3 regions of the Aeromonas sp. Marseille-Q7275 genome follow, and region 1 is predicted to be linked to each of the others. Evidence: predicted binding sites of a transcription regulator. Region 1 holds the regulator's gene; each other region holds the start of a gene.
What was found. The regulator LexA, encoded in region 1, represses DNA repair genes until DNA is damaged. The targets are predictions, from matches to a motif close to ANCTGTNTNNNNANACAGNT.

Region 1 (5,396 bases):
CTTCGTCTACGAGAGCTGGCGCCAGTTCGGCTATGAGGGATCTCTCTAGCCTCCGTCGGCGCGGCGCCCTCAGAGCCTCAGAGGCGGTGCCGACCATGAGACCCCGTCAGGCGGGTTCCCGGCCTTGACCCAGCAGGCGGCCGTCACGTTCCAGTTGCCAGCATAGCCAGCCCAGCGTCAGGCCACGCCCTGTCATCAGCGCAGCCATGGCGGCCCACAAGGCCGCCACGCCCCATCCCTGGCACAGCCACCAGATCGGGAAGAAGCCGGCAAACACCGCCACCAGCATGCTGTTGCGCATCTCGCGAGCCCGGGTGGCCCCGATGAAGACCCCATCCAGCAGGAAGCACCAGACCGCCAGCAAGGGCATGGCGATGAGCCAGGGCAGTTGGCGGTTCGCCTCGGCGATCACCGCAGGGATGTCGGTGATATGGGCGATGAGCTGCCGCCCCCCCAGGGCAAACCCCAGGGTGAAGGCGAACGCGATCAGCAAGGCCCAACCCAGGTTGAGGACTATGGCCTCCCGCAGCCCCTGCCTGTCCCGCCGTCCTATGGCGCGCCCCACCATGGCTTCCACCGCGTAGGCAAAACCGTCCAGCCCGTAGGAGATCAGCATCAGGAAGTTGAGCAGCACCGCATTGGCGGCCACCGCCACGTCCCCCAGCCTGGCCCCCTGCAGGGTCATGAAGGCGAAACAGAGCTGCAGGCAGAGGGAGCGGATGAAGATGTCCCGATTCAGGCCGAGCAGCCGCCGCACCGCGGGCCATTGCCACCAACGCGACCAGGCGCCCTGCCACACCTCGGCCGGGAGATGGCGCAGGCGGCGGCTCACCAGCCAGAGCCCCACCCCGAGCGAGCAGTAGTCCGCCAGCAGGGAGGCGGCAGCCACCCCCCTGACCTGCCAGCCCAGCCCCAGCACGAACCAGGCATCCAGCACCATGTTGACCAGGTTGCTCAGGATCAGCAGCAGCATGGGGCTGCGCGCATCCTGCATGCCCAGCAGCCAGCCCATGATGACCAGGTTGCACAGGGCCGCCGGGGCGCTCCAGATCCGCACCGAGACATAGTCTCCGGCATAGACCTGCACCTCGGGGGATCCCCCGCTGAGCCCTATGATGGCCGGCAAGAAAGGCAGCACCAGCAACAGCAGGGCCAGCCCCAGCCCGACGGCGAGGCCGAGCGCCCGCGCCAGGGTGTCCAGCTGCCCCTCGGCGCTGGCGGCGCCCTGGGCCTGGGCGGTCAGGCCAGTGGTGGACATGCGCAGGAAACCGAGCAGCCAGAACAGGAGGTTGATGAGGGTTGCCCCGACCGAGACGCCCCCGAGGAACCAGGCCTGACCGAGATGACCGATCACCCAGGTGTCCACCAGGCCGAGCAAGGGGGTGGTGACGTTGGAGAACACCATGGGCAGGGCCAGGGCAAACACGGCCCTGTGGCGGCGAGGATCCCTCAGCCAGGACGGCATCAAGCTAGGCACGATCGGCGCCGGCGGCTCACTCGTCGGCCAGCCGCACTATGCGTGCGAAGTCGGAGACCATGGTCTGCATGTCCACATGAGGCACCTCACCCGGGGCCACCTTGGGACGGAACATGGCCACCAGCTTGCCCTCGGGGCTGATCAGCACGATCGAGGCCGAGTGGTCTATGAGGTAATCCTTGCGTTCGCTCTCCACGATGGAATAGACGAGGCCAAGGTTGCGCACCAGGGGGAAGAGGGCGCGGTGGGGGCCGGTCGCCGCCTTGAACTCCGGATGGAAGAAGGCGGTGTAGCTCTTGAGACGGGCGCTGTCGTCCCGCTGGGGATCCGCCGAGACGAAGACCACCTGGCTGCTGGGCGAGATCTTCTTCAGATCCGGGTAGATGGAGCGCAGATCCGCCAGGGCGGTCGGGCAGACGTCGGGACAATAGGTGTAGCCGATGAACAGGAAGGTCCAGTGCCCCGCCAGATTGGCGGCGGTGAAGGGCTTCCCATCCCCATCCGTGAGGGTGAAGGGATTGATGTCGCGCCCTACCGGATAATAATCCGCCTGCGCAGGCAGGGAGGGTTGGCTCCAGTAATAAGCCGCCATTATGCTGCCGACGAAGAGCAACAACAGCAGGGAGAAACGTGGTTTAACCATATAAAACAGAACCTTGCTAGTTCAACCAGCCAGATGGCGGGGCCAATGAAGGGCTATTGTAACCCGCCAGGCCCCGTTTCTGCCTAGTCCCGAGTCCGGATCCCGGTCAGGAAAGGTCCCCATAGGGAGGAGACAACCACTATCTCCCGGCCATGGCGGGGATAAAGAAGAGCCCCACACCGGGTGGGGCTCACACACTGTTCGGGGGACTGGCTCAGGGTCGCAGTCTTCGCTGCCCCTGGGGGCGCCGTATAGTGGCGCGCAGCGGAATGACCGGGGCCGTCCAGGGGGCATCTGGCAAACCTATGTCGTGGTGGCGGCGGAACAGACGAACCAGGCGGACAATCTTGTCCTTGGGGCACCCCAGCCAGATGGTCCAGCCATCGCCCTTGTGATAGACCCAGAGCGCATAAAACCACGTCATCCGACTGCCCTTGATGAATCGGGTGATGGAGGATGCGGGGGTTGCGGTTGCGGCCGGACCCGGATCCCACGGCGAGCTTGAAGCCATACCTGTCCTCCTTGCTCAACAGGCCACGCCGACCAGTGTGACTGCCATCGGGAGGCAGACCAGGCACCGTCGCGTACTGACTGTATTGAGTCGTCCTGCTGCCTGACGACTCTCCTGTCCCGCACCGCCCCAGCTGTGATGCATCCCTGCTACCCATGCTGACCTGGCGGCACACTCAAGGTCATGGCGGTTATCCGGCCATGACACTGCGGGCCTTCTCAAAGGATATATCCGAAATGCACGATGCGTGGCGGTACTGTTTGCGGTGGATCTGGGTGGCGGCAATGGCGGGGATCGGGGAGGAAAGGAGATCGGGGAAAACGCACAAACGAAGGGGCCTCCCGCAGGAGGCCCCTTGGCATGTTCGATGGCTACATCCAGTCGGCGTTGCGAATGACCCCGACCGCCAGCCCTTCGATGGTCAGGTGCTGGCTGGAGAGATCCACCTCGATGGGGGAGAGATCCTCGTTCTCCGGCAGCAGCCACACCTGGCTGCCCTTGCGCTGGAAGCGCTTGACGGTGACGTCTTCATCGAGACGCGCCACCACCACCTGGCCGTTGCGCACCTCCTGGGTCTTGTGCACCGCCAGCAGATCCCCATCCATGATGCCGATGTTCTTCATGCTCATGCCCTGCACCCGCAACAGGAAGTCTGCCCGCGGGTGGAACAGGGCGGGATCCACCTGATAGTGGCTCTCGATGTGCTCCTGGGCCAGGATGGGCTCGCCGGCCGCGACCTTGCCGATGAGCGGCAGGCCGTTCTCTTCTGGCGCAGCCTCCTCTTCCTCGAGCAGCAGACGGATGCCGCGGGAGGTGCCGGGCATGATCTCGATGACCCCTTTCTTGGCCAGGGCCTTCAGATGTTCCTCGGCCGCATTGGCCGACTTGAAGCCAAGCTTCTGGGCGATCTCGGCGCGAGTCGGCGGCATGCCGGTCTCGCTCATGTTCGCCTTGATAAGCTCCAGCACTTCAGCCTGGCGGGGGGTAAGGGGTTTCATAGCATTGGCACCTGTCTTTTTATACAGCACACTGGCAGTATATACAGTGCTGTGGCCAAGGCAAGGCGTTGCTGATATTTGTCCCCACCTTGTCGCAAAATTCCCGCACCTTCTATCCTGAAAAGGCACTCATCCTACCTCTCGGCGACAAGCCGTCGGTGATTTGCTATGCTCACGCCGCATTTTTTTGGAGAGCAGACGCACATGTCCCTTGGACAGAACATTTCCAGAGCCATCCTGCAATGGCCGGTCAGTGGCTTGGTCAATCACAAGAGCCTGCCGGAAAATCCCATCACGGAGCTCAAGCTGGATCCGGCAAGACCCATCGTCTACGCCCTGAAAACCAGCTCGATCACCGACCTGATGACCCTGCAACAGTGCTGCGAGGATCTCGGCCTGCCCGGCCCCTTCACGCCGCTGGAACTGGGTGGCCAGCTGCTGCCGCGCTACGTCTGTCTGGATCGTCCGCCTCCCCTGTTTGGCACGCGCAACAAGCCGCTGCCCTTCCTGCAGGAGTTCCACCAGCTGCTGGACTTGCACAAGCAGGATCCCGAGCTGGATATCCAGGTGGTGCCCGTCACCCTGTTCTGGGGGCGCGCCCCCGGCCGGGAAGGCGAGGAGGCCTCCGGCTGGAACATCATCAGCAGCCTGGCCCCGAACCGGCTCAAGAAGGCGCTGATCGTGATCCTGAAAGGGCGCGAAAACCTGGTGCGCTTCTCACCGCCGCTCTCATTGCGCTACATGGCGGACAAGCACGGCACCGACGAGGCCATAGCCCACAAGCTGGCGCGGGTGGCCCGCACCCACTTCAGTCGCCAGCAGCTGGCGGCCACCGGCCCCAAGCTGCCGAACCGCAACCTGCTGTTCAAGCAGTTGCTGGAGTCGAGCGTGATCCAGCAGGCCATCGAGGAAGAGGCCAGACGGGAGGGGATCAGCCTCGAAAAAGCCCAGAAGCGCGCCCATGGCTACATGGACGAGATCGCCTCCAACTTCTCCTACCGGCTGATCCGGCTCGGGGAGAGCTTCCTCGGCTGGCTGTGGAACAAGCTCTACCGCGGCCTCTCGGTCAACGGTGCCGAGCAGGTGCGCCAGCTGGCGCAGGAAGGGCACGAGATAGTCTACGTCCCCTGCCATCGCAGCCACATGGACTACCTGCTGCTCTCCTACGTCATCTATCACCAGGGCATGGTGCCGCCCCATATCGCGGCGGGCATCAACCTCAACTTCTGGCCGGCGGGCCCCATCTTCCGCCACGGCGGCGCCTTCTTCATCCGCCGCACCTTCAAGGGCAACCCGCTCTACAGCACGGTCTTTCGTGAATACCTGAACCTGCTGTTTGCCAAGGGCTACTCGGTGGAGTTCTTCACCGAAGGGGGTCGCTCGCGCACCGGCCGCCTGCTGCCCCCCAAGACCGGCATGCTGGCCATGACCCTGCAGGCCATGATGCGCGGGCTGGACAGGCCGGTCACCCTGGTGCCCGTCTATCTGGGCTACGAGCACGTGATGGAGGTGAACACCTACCACAACGAGCTCAAGGGGAGCCGCAAGGAGAAGGAGAGCTTCCTGCAGGTGCTCGGCATACTCCGCAAGCTGCGCAACTATGGACGGGGCTTCGTGAACTTCGGCGAACCGCTGACCCTCAACAGCTACCTCGGCGAGCACGTGCCGCACTGGAAGGAGAGCATAGGCCGGGAGGAGCGCCCCGAATGGATGGCCCCCACCGTCAACCAGCTGGCCGAGCTGCTGATGACCCGGATCAACGATGCC
Region 2 (5,396 bases), on a different contig from region 1:
CAGCGAATTGGAACCGCGATAGGTCTACCACATGCTCAGCAATCATGATGTTTCCTCACCGATTATTGGCACGGCTATTTTAAGTTTTAAGGACAAAGCTTCCATTGGAAGTCCCCGAATGGTCGATCACCCCTCGCGGACTGACCGGATTCGACTGCCACCATATTAACAACAAGGCAATATAGAGGAACAAAAAAAGCTAATGTTTAACATCTGGTAAACATTAACTGCAGTTCTATTCTCGCCTATAATGATGGCTGTTTTATATCATCTTTATTTGATTGAAATCAATGTAAACCCATCATCAATACATGCCTTTTCAAGGCAACTTACAAGCCGTTTCCCATTAATTTTGGGAGCTTGCTCACAAAAAACATTAAACCGTAAACACTTGATTTAAATCAATTTTAACTCTCGTCAAAATAGTTTCAATTCTGTTAAACAAATAGACGAGATGAGCAGGCAAGCCCTTATCAATCCGATATTTCAAGAATGGTGCAGGCCATCATGAAATCAATTTAAAACCAACAAAAACACATGTTTATGCGGATAGGGCTATCTCGCAAAGTCATTAATTTATCTAATCCGAAACACATAGATTTTCTTGTTTGTCCGACCCGGCAAGAGCTCCTACAATGCGCCTCGCAGTGAGGGCACACCTCTGGATACAGGCCGGTCATTCCGGGTTCCCGGTACGTATTCGATGAACATTTCGAACCTGTTTGTTGGGATTAATGATGAAAAAGTTTGTTGCCAAGACCATCCGTTACTACAAGCTTTCGTTCGTTCAACTCTATCAAATGAACCGACTCTGAGGCCTCGCGACGGCTCCTCTGTTTTTTCCCGACCGGTCTGCAGACGCACTCACTGTCTGTGAACATCCATCCTGAATTGTCTTTGCCCACCGCATCCGCCGTGGGCTTTTTTTTGCCCGGATAATAAAAAACCGCCCTGGGGGCGGTTTGTCGTTCAAAAGGCTGCTTTTACTGCTCATCTGGCCGTTGCAGGCCAAAGTGCGCATAAGCTCTCGGTGTCGCGATCCGCCCTCTGGGTGTACGTTGCAGATAGCCTTGCTGGATCAGATAAGGCTCCAGCACGTCCTCTATGGTGTCCTTCTCTTCCCCTATGGCGGCGGCCAGGTTGTCGAGACCCACTGGCCCCCCCATAAACTTGTCGATGACGGCCAACAATAGCTTGCGGTCCATGAAGTCGAACCCCTCATTGTCCACGTCCAGCATGTCCATGGCACGGGCCGCTATGGGTCCATCAATGCGACCATCGGATTTCACCTGGGCGAAATCCCGCACCCGTCTTAACAGACGGTTAGCAATCCGCGGGGTCCCCCGGGAGCGACGAGCCACCTCCAGCGCCCCGTCCCCCGACATGTCGAGCCCGAGGCAGCGGGCGCTGCGGGAGACGATGTCGGTGAGATCCTTGACGTTGTAGAACTCGAGGCGCTGGACTATCCCGAAGCGGTCACGCAAGGGGCTGGTCAGGGAGCCGGCCCGGGTGGTGGCCCCGATCAGGGTGAAGGGAGGGAGATCGAGCTTGATGGAGCGGGCGGCAGGCCCCTCTCCTATCATGATGTCGAGCTGGTAATCCTCCATGGCCGGATAGAGCACCTCCTCCACCACGGGGCTGAGGCGGTGGATTTCGTCGATGAACAATACATCGTTCGGTTCGAGGTTGGTGAGCAGGGCGGCGAGATCGCCGGCCTTCTCCAGCACCGGGCCCGAGGTGGTCTTGATGTTAACCCCCATCTCGTTGGCCACGATATTCGCGAGCGTGGTCTTGCCAAGCCCGGGTGGGCCGAAGATCAGCAGATGATCGAGGGCCTCCCCGCGCTGGCGGGCGGCCTCGATGAAGATCTCCATCTGGTCGCAGACGTGATCCTGCCCGGTGTAATCCGCCAGCTTCCTGGGCCGGATGGCCCTATCGATGACCTCGTCCTCGCGGGCGGCACCGGCCGAGATGAGACGATCCGCTTCAATCATGCACAACCTCACGCTCTGCATCCCCGCGCTCACAGTCCAGTGACCCGGGATGGTCCGCTTGCTTCATTGTCATCCTCACACCAGGCTGCGCAGGGATTCACGGATGATGGCTTCCACCGACATGCCCTCGCTGGCCACCTTGGCCACGATCTGGCTCGCCTGCTGCGGCTTGTAACCGAGCGCCACCAGGGCGCTGGCCGCCTCTTCGCTGGCATCGGGGGCACGCAGCTGGCTCTCCTGGGCGGGCGGGCTGATGGCGGCAGGGGAGAAGAGATCGTGGCTGACCCAGCCCTTGAGGCGGTCTTTCATCTCCACCACCAGTCGCTCGGCGGTCTTCTTGCCCACACCGGGCAACTTGACCAGGGAGCTTATCTCCTCGCGCTCGACGCTCATCACGAACTGGGTGGCCGTCATGCCGGAGAGGATGGCCAGCGCCAGCTTGGGGCCGACCCCGTTGGTCTTGATCAGCTCGCGAAACAGCGCCCGCTCCTGCTTATGATTGAAGCCATAGAGCAGCTGGGCATCTTCGCGCACCACGAAGTGGGTGTGAATGACAGCTTCCTTCCCGAGCTCGGGCAGATCATAGAAGCAGCTCATGGGCATGTGCACTTCATAGCCCAGGCCCCCCACTTCGATCAGCACCTCAGGGGGTTGTTTCTCGATGATGACGCCTCTCAAGCGACCGATCATGTTCTCTTCCTCGCCACGCAGACTCTTGCAAATTGGGTCATAGCATAAAGAATAACTGGATAAGTATCCAGCATAGGGCTTGTCCCGCGATCTGCCGCTCCCCCTCCCCTGCCCGGTGGGACAAGGCCCGTGCCAGCGCGGCCCTTCCCCCCTGCCTGGCTGAATTTAGCCCTTGGGCCACGGGGCTCGGCCTGTTAAAATTCCGCACTTGAAATTTTCCAGGGCCAAGGGCCCGAACTAGCGAAGGTCTACCGCGATGCGTACCAGCCAATATCTGCTTTCCACTCTCAAGGAAACCCCCTCCGACGCTGAAGTCATCAGCCACCAGCTGATGCTGCGCGCCGGGATGATCCGTAAACTGGCCTCCGGCATGTACGCCTGGCTGCCAACCGGTCTGCGGGTACTGAAAAAGATCGAGAACATTGTTCGCGAAGAGATGAACAATGCTGGTGCCATCGAAGTTTCCATGCCGGTGGTACAACCCGCCGAGCTGTGGCAGGAGTCCGGTCGCTGGGATGACTACGGCCCCGAGCTGTGCCGTCTGACCGACCGTCACAACCGCCCCTTCGTGCTGGGCCCGACCCACGAAGAGGTGATCACCGCCCTGATCCGTTACGAAGTGAACAGCTACAAGCAGTTGCCGCTGAATCTGTACCAGATCCAGACCAAGTTCCGCGACGAGGTTCGCCCCCGTTTCGGCGTGATGCGCGGTCGCGAGTTCCTGATGAAGGATGCCTACTCCTTCCACATCGACAAGGCCTCGCTGATCGAGACCTACGAGAAGATGCACGCCGCCTACTGCGCCGCCTTCACCCGCATGGGTCTGAACTTCCGTCCGGTGCAGGCCGATACCGGCTCCATCGGTGGCACCGGCTCCCACGAATTCCAGGTGCTGGCCGAGAGCGGTGAAGACCTGATCGCCTTCTCCGATACATCAGATTACGCCGCCAATATCGAGATGGCCGAAGCGTTGGCACCGGCCGGTGAGCGCGCTGCCGCCACCGCAGCCCTGACCAAGGTCGCCACCCCGGCCGTTCACACCATCGACGAGGTTGCCGCCTTCCTGGCCGTGGCACCGACCGCCATCGCCAAGACCCTGCTGGTACTGGCCGAAGCGGACGAGCACGGCAAGCAGGCGGTCATCGCCCTGGTGTTGCGTGGCGACCACGAGCTGAACGAAATCAAGGCAGAGAAGCTGGCTGGCGTCGCCAACCCGCTCACCTTCGCCAATGACGAGCAGATCAAGGCTGCCGCCGGTTGCGATGCAGGCTCCATAGGCCCGGTCGGCTTTGCCGGTCGCATCATCGTCGATCGCAGCGCTGCCCATCTGAGCGATTTTGTTTGCGGCGCCAACGAGACCGGCTTCCACCTGACCGGTGCCAACTGGGATCGCGACATCGCCGCTTACGAGGTTGCCGACCTGCGCAACGTGGTGGAAGGCGACCCCAGCCCGTGCGGCCAGGGCAAGCTGCTGCTCAAGCGCGGCATCGAAGTGGGCCACATCTTCCAGCTGGGGACCAAGTACTCCGAAGCCATGAAGGCGAGCGTGCTGAACGAGGGCGGCAAGTCCGTCACCATGGAGATGGGTTGCTACGGTATAGGTGTTTCCCGTCTGGTGGCCGCCGCCATCGAGCAGAACAACGACCAATACGGCATCATCTGGCCGGAAGCCATAGCGCCGTTCGAAGTGGCCATCGTGCCGATGAACATGCACAAGTCCGAGCGCGTCGCCGAGCAGGCGCAGCAGTTCTACGCCGAGCTGAAGGCCGCCGGTGTGGACGTCTTGTTCGACGACCGTAAGGAGCGTCCTGGCGTGATGTTCGCCGACATGGAGCTGATCGGTGTGCCGCACGCCATCGTCATCGGCGATCGCGGTCTGGACAACGGCGTGGTGGAGTACAAGTGCCGCCGCACCGGCGAGAAGCAGGAAGTGGCGATCAGCGAGATCGTCGCCCTGCTCAAGGCCAAGCTGGGTCGCTGATAACGCCGACACCACCTTTCGCTTTTCATAAGAAAGCCCCGAGTGCCACGGCACTCGGGGCTTTTTATATGGCTTTCAGCCATGATGCACAAAAATGCGTCTCCAGCGTGAACCAATGAGATAACTGTATTGCCCTGTACACGGCACGGCTGATTTCCTAGACTGACGCTCTTTACCCAGCTTGCCCGAGAAGTTATGTCCATCGCCTCAGCCAATACCGTTGTCGTGCTCGACTTCGAGACCACAGGGCTTTCACCCGGACAAGGGGATAGAGCCATCGAGATCGGTGCCGTCAGAATCAAGGATGGCCATATCAGTGAGCGTTTCTCGGCATTGATGAATCCGGGCTTCAACGTGAGCAGCTTCATCGAGCAATATACCGGGATCAGCAATGCCATGCTGAAACAGGCTCCCCCCTGCAACGAGGTGATGGCGGATTTCGTCGACTTTATCGGTGATGACAATCTGGTCGCCCACAACGCCTCCTTCGACAAGCGCTTTCTGGATGCGGAAATAGAGCGATTGCCGGCGCAATACTGCGGGCAGTTCGCCTGTTCCCTGCTGCTGTCGAGGCGCCTGTTTCACGATGCCCCGGATCACAAGCTGGGTACCCTGGTGCAATACCGGTGTCTGCCCAATGACGGGGTGTTTCACCGCGCCCTGGCGGATGCCGAGGTGACGGCCCACCTCTGGCTTGCCTTGTTGGAAGAGCTGGCGTGTCGATATGGCAT
Region 3 (5,396 bases), on a different contig from region 1:
ATTGACTATTTTTTGCTTTTTCTAAGCGTTGGTGTAGCACAGATAGTGCTATAATTTTGTTGACGGCTAGGTCATGATTGTCCATGATTCCAGTTACACGTTTGACTAACGAATCGTAAGTTAAAGGTGTAAAAAAGGGCCCGAAGGCCCTTGGATTTAGGTGATTTTGTCCTCGAGATGCTTATAAACATCTATAGCAAGCCTGACAAGTTTGATACACGCGTTGGCTAGCTTGAGGACTGATTCTGCTGAGTTAGCTATTGCAAGTAGCTTATCAGCTAGCTTCGAAGGCCCTGCAGTTGCAAGCTGTGGGGTCTTTGCATTTTCGGCCGAAGCCGCACTTCGTCGCCCTATCGAGCGTCTTGATTTCGCCATATCGTTTCTCCTTGCACGGCGGTGGATAAATTTTCACGTATTGCCTCATCCCATATCTCCTTTTTTGATACCTGCTCGGTGTCACTGAGCTTAGCTTCTTGAGCTGTAAACCCAAGATATAGTGTTGTTTTCAATGCGAACTACAAGATAGTGAGGTCGTCGCGGCATTGCAATCTGTGAATAACCCATAAGCTGTGGATAAGGTGTGGGCTTTGGGATGGGGGTTAGTGGACGCTCACGGCGAGTGGGCTTACATCAGATTGATCCGGTAAATGCAAGTCTGATTTTTGTGCGCAGTAATTTTATTGAACTTTTTTTGCTTGCAAAAACCGTGTGATTTTCGTAGCAAAATCACTCTGCATGCCCTGTTACGTAAGGGATTCAGGGAAAACGAGTCCATTGTCGGCTAATCTGCTTTCTGTGAACTTAGCTATGTCTCGGAGTCTGGGTCAGATTCGGGACCTTGACATCCCTCATTCATTAGGCTGCGCGCATGGAAAGCAAGTTGAAACCTACCGCTCTTCAGGTCGCTGGTTGGGGGCTGCTACACGGCGATTTCTTTGACTTTCACGAGGTGGCCGAACGGCTGGGCATACCTGCGGAGGTTGCTCGCGAGGCGGTCGTCTACCTCCGGTCACTCCGCTATGTGGAGACGCTGGCGGAGTCGAGAAGCTGCAAGCGTGAGGTGGGCAAGAGAAGCTCAAAGCGAGTGTTTATCAAGGTCCTGGCCATCCACCCCGAACCGCCTCAAGGTTCACAATCTTTCAAGCTCAATGTCCTGCACTCAAAGCTGGCCCGCCTTTCCAAGGCTATGCCTTCACCTCGGGGAGCTCGCTGATGCAGGTGGTGTAGCGGGGGCTGAGCTGCTCCCGCTTCATCATCCACTCCCGGGTATCCCGGCCCCTCGAGGCAAAGTAAACCGATCCCAATCGCCCCTGGTTGATCTTGTCGATGACCTGCATCAGTGCCTCGCTGCGGGGCGATTGCTGCTCCGCTGCGAACAGGTCGCCCTGCTGCATGTTGGCGGGAGTGAAGTCGGCCAGCATGACGCCCCCTTTCTGGTATCGCTGCTCGTCGCGCCAGATGCGGGGGAGCAGCTCCGGGATCAGGGCCAGCAGCGCCCGGGTGTCATGGGTGGGCATCGCCAGCTTGGTGCTCACCTGGTTGCCGTAGTAGGGCTCTCGGTCGCTGAACGGACTTGTGCGAATGAACAGGGTGACATGACGGCAGCACATCCCTTCCCCCCTGAGCTTCTCGGCGGCCCGCTCCATGTAGCCGGCCAGCGCCTGGTGCATGGGGCCGATCTGGGTGATGCGCTCGCCGAAGCTCCGGCTGCAGATGATCTGCTGCTTGGCCTGCGCCTCCTGTTCCAGCTCGGCGCAGGGGATCCCCCGCAACTCCTGCACAGTGCGCTCTACGACTACGCCATACCGGCGGCGGAGGCTCTTCGGGTCAGCGGCAACCAGGTCGGCCACGGTCTTGATGTCCTGGGCCTCCAGCTTGGCGGTGAGCCGCCGACCAATGCCCCATATCTCTTCCACCGGGGTGATCGCCATCAGCCGGGCGCGCCGCGCTTCATCCCGCAGATCCACCACGCCCCCGGTGGCCGGCCACTTCTTGGCTGCGTAGTTCGCTAATTTCGCGAGCGTCTTGGTGGGGCCGATGCCGACCCCAACGACCAGCCCGGTCCACTGCTGCACCCGTTCGCGGACTTGTCGCCCGTACTCCACCAGGTCACCGGCCCAGGACTCGCTCAGCTCAATGAAGGCCTCGTCGATGCTGTAGACCTCCACAGCCGGGGCCATCCCCTCCAGAATACTCATCACCCGCTGGCTCATGTCACCGTAGAGCGCGTAGTTGCTGGAGAACCAGACCCCGCCCATGGCCTCGAAGAACTGGCGGATTTGGAAGTAGGGCACCCCCATCTTGATGCCGAGCGCCTTGGCCTCCGCCGAACGGGCCACCACGCAGCCGTCGTTGTTGGAGAGCACGACGATGGGCCGCCCCTTCAAATCAGGCCGGAACAGCCGTTCGCAGGAGGCGTAGAAGTTGTTCACATCAACCAGGGCAACGGCGCAGCTCTTGTTCATGGCGCGGGCATCTTGTGGATGACGAAGGTAACCACACCGAAGATCTCCAAGTGCTGCCCGTCACTGAAGTGGATGGGACGATAGGCAGGGTTCCCTGGTAGGAGGCAGACTGAGGGGCTGAGCTGGAGCTGCTTCACAGTGAACTCGCCATCTACGGCCGCAACAACCACACTGCCATGCACTGGCTTGCTGCTGCGGTCTACGACCAGCATGTCACCATCGTGGATCCCGTGCTCTACCATGCTGTCACCGGCTGCCCGAACGTAATAAGTCGCGGCCGGGTGCGCTATGCATAGCTGGTTCAGGTCGATGGTCTGTTCCACATAGTCCTGGGCGGGGGACGGGAAGCCACAGGCGGCAGGAGAGAGGAACAACGGGATTTCCAACGCTGGGGCGTCGAGGTCGGGAACTGCAAACATGGTTTTAGGCTCACAATGCTGTATATAAACACAGTATAACGATACCCATGGCGAAGATCACCGTGGAGCGATTGGCTCCGGATTCGGGTAATATCGGCAGGTGCCCTATGCGTGGAGTCGCCAATGTCATTCAATCTGTGCTCCCTGCCGAAAGACGAGCAGGAGAAGGTCGAGGTAGAGAAGGCCGCCGCCTATGCGGTATGGAAGGAAAGGAACCCCGAGATCAAGATCCCAGCCGAGAGCGAGGCCGGGAACTACAAGGGGGAGATGCAGGCCTACTTCCTGCAGCGGGTAGAGCAGTATCGGAAAAACATACGATGAAATGGCAATATTAGTAGTGTGTGCATTGAACCTGAAATATGTTTGTAACATTAGATAAAATGCGAGCGATATGATAAAAATCATGTCATTAAAATTATAAGTATTATCGGTAAAACTGCTAGGAGAATTATGGGGTTCTTAGGTTTTATGAATTCACAAGTGGGCTTATTGGTTATTGATAAGCTATTAATTGGAGCGATACTGTTACTTGTTGGATATCAAGTCAGTAAAATGCTTGAGAGGTACAAAAGCGGACAAGCATTTTCTGATGAATTTCAAAAGCAAAAGGTTGTGAGGTTAACTGCTGTTTGTGATTCGTTGGCAGAGTTTGAGATCATGGTACTTCATTCCCCATACAGGTTTAGTGACATACTAGTAAGGGAGATGAGGAAGCATGGCATCGAAAACGTTCCTGAGTTAGGTCAGAGTATTTCATTCGATGAGGCTAGAGATATAATTATAATGGCATTTCAAAAATTGGGAAAAGAGGCCGTAGATGCTGTTGTAAAGAAAGATTTTATGCCATATGTCGATAGCTTAAATAAAATTGTTGAGTCATCATCAGTATTGATGGGGAAGAATCGATTTTGGATAGATGAGCAAATTTATGTTATGTTGCGGAGTTATCATGGCAAACTATCTTCGTACAATAAGGATATATATTGCCTAGAAGATGATGCAAAAGAACGTTATGAACGGGCACGTGATGAATTAAGTTCTAGTAGGGATGAAATAAAAAATGCAATCAACGCTGCAATGGATGGTGGGGTTAAAATGAAAGCTTTAGCCCGTGAGACCCTAGATTCGAAAAGGGGCTGGAAGTGGTGGCCTTCATCTAAATGAAGAGTTGAAAGCCCAACCTCATAGCGTTAGCATCTCTAGAAGATGGCCAGAGTCCCCGTGACCCTGGTCTTTTTCATTTCTGGCCCGCCTCGTGCGGGCTTTGTCGTTTCTGGAGGAGCGATGCATGGGGAAAGAAGAAGAGCTCGCGACGGCTGCGGCCGCTGCGGGGGTGGCAAAGAGCGCGCCGCCGGTAGTGGTGTCCGGCATGACGCTGGCCGGGTATTCGCTCAATGACTGGGTACTGGCCGCCACGTTGATGTGGATAGCGGTTCAGATGGGCTGGTTTATCTGGTCGAACATCATCAAGCCGCGCCGCCAGCAGGGAGGTGCATAGTGAGCAAGGTCCGCATCGCAATCGCAGCTCTCACGCTGAGCGCCGCCGGCTTTGTGGGGATCCTGAATCGGGAGGGGTGGGGGCCGGTGGCTTACCCCGACCCGGTACACGGCACCAAGCTCCCCACCATCGGGTTCGGGAGCACTGAAGGGGTGAGGATGGGCGACACCATCACCCCTGTTGCTGCTGTGAATCGGAGCCTGCGGGAGGTGCGGGTGTTCGAGGATTCCCTCAAGGCCTGTATCCATGCTCCCCTCCACCAGTATGAGTTCGACGCCTATGTCGAGCTCTCCCACAACATCGGTCCCGGCGCCTTCTGCCGCTCCACCATCGTGAAGCGCCTGAACGCTGGCGACTACCCCGGGGCCTGTGAGGCGATCCTGCTGTTCAAGCGTGCCGGCAATCAGGATTGCTCGGCGCCGGGGAACCGGGTATGCCCCGGGCTCTGGAAAGACCGGCTGCGCCTCAATGCGAAGTGCAAGGGGGCATGATGGGGATGACTCCGCAGAGCAAGGCTGTGCCGTTCCTGGCTGGCGCTTTGGTGATAGCCGCCCTGGCAGGCGGTGGGGTGGCGCTCTATCGCTCCGGTCATGCGGCTGGGGAGGAGGGGGAGCGCAAGGCCTGGCAGGCGAAGTGGAATGAAGAGGCTGCCCGCCTCGCTACTGCCAGGACCAAGGCAGAGCTGGAGGCCCGGGAGGAGGAGCAACGCCGGCAGGCTGAAATCGATGAGGTGAGAGACCATGCACAAGAAGAAATCGCCCAAGCGCAGGCTGATGCCGCTGCTGCTGGCGTTGAGTCTGGCCGGCTGCGCGAGCAAGCCCGCCGCCTGGCAGCCAGAGCAAGTCAGTGCGCCAGCCATCCCAGCCCTACCCAAGGAAGCCAGGCAGCTGAACAGCCTGCCGTGGTGCTCGCCGACCTGCTCGGCAGGGCTGACGAAAGAGCGGGTGAGCTGGCAGCAGCGTATGACAGAGCTCGAGCATCAGGACTAGCCTGCGAGCGGGCTTACGATTCCCT

Region 2: a site for LexA is predicted at 2,738-2,757, ahead of ruvA (Holliday junction branch migration protein RuvA). Genes of this name have one in related genera too.
Region 3: a site for LexA is predicted at 2,901-2,920, ahead of umuD (translesion error-prone DNA polymerase V autoproteolytic subunit). Genes of this name have one in related genera too.

The regions. Positions count from the first base shown of each region.
Region 1 is NZ_CBCPLW010000029.1:10,971-16,366, forward strand. It holds gene trmL (tRNA (uridine(34)/cytosine(34)/5-carboxymethylaminomethyluridine(34)-2'-O)-methyltransferase TrmL) at 1-49, shown strand, start outside; gene ACWPWQ_RS20035 (MATE family efflux transporter) at 107-1,465, opposite strand; gene ACWPWQ_RS20040 (SCO family protein) at 1,494-2,120, opposite strand; gene ACWPWQ_RS20045 (hypothetical protein) at 2,335-2,544, opposite strand; gene lexA (transcriptional repressor LexA) at 3,003-3,629, opposite strand; gene plsB (glycerol-3-phosphate 1-O-acyltransferase PlsB) at 3,834-5,396, shown strand, end outside.
Region 2 is NZ_CBCPLW010000024.1:7,394-12,789, forward strand. It holds gene cydA (cytochrome ubiquinol oxidase subunit I) at 1-46, opposite strand, end outside; gene ruvB (Holliday junction branch migration DNA helicase RuvB) at 984-1,994, opposite strand; gene ruvA (Holliday junction branch migration protein RuvA) at 2,070-2,684, opposite strand; gene ACWPWQ_RS18465 (proline--tRNA ligase) at 2,941-4,665, shown strand; gene ACWPWQ_RS18470 (3'-5' exonuclease) at 4,861-5,396, shown strand, end outside.
Region 3 is NZ_CBCPLW010000019.1:22,198-27,593, forward strand. It holds gene ACWPWQ_RS16710 (hypothetical protein) at 869-1,213, shown strand; gene umuC (translesion error-prone DNA polymerase V subunit UmuC) at 1,185-2,465, opposite strand; gene umuD (translesion error-prone DNA polymerase V autoproteolytic subunit) at 2,462-2,884, opposite strand; gene ACWPWQ_RS16725 (DUF3283 family protein) at 3,008-3,205, shown strand; gene ACWPWQ_RS16730 (hypothetical protein) at 3,335-4,048, shown strand; gene ACWPWQ_RS16735 (hypothetical protein) at 4,173-4,382, shown strand; gene ACWPWQ_RS16740 (lysozyme) at 4,382-4,873, shown strand; gene ACWPWQ_RS16745 (DUF2514 family protein) at 4,879-5,396, shown strand, end outside.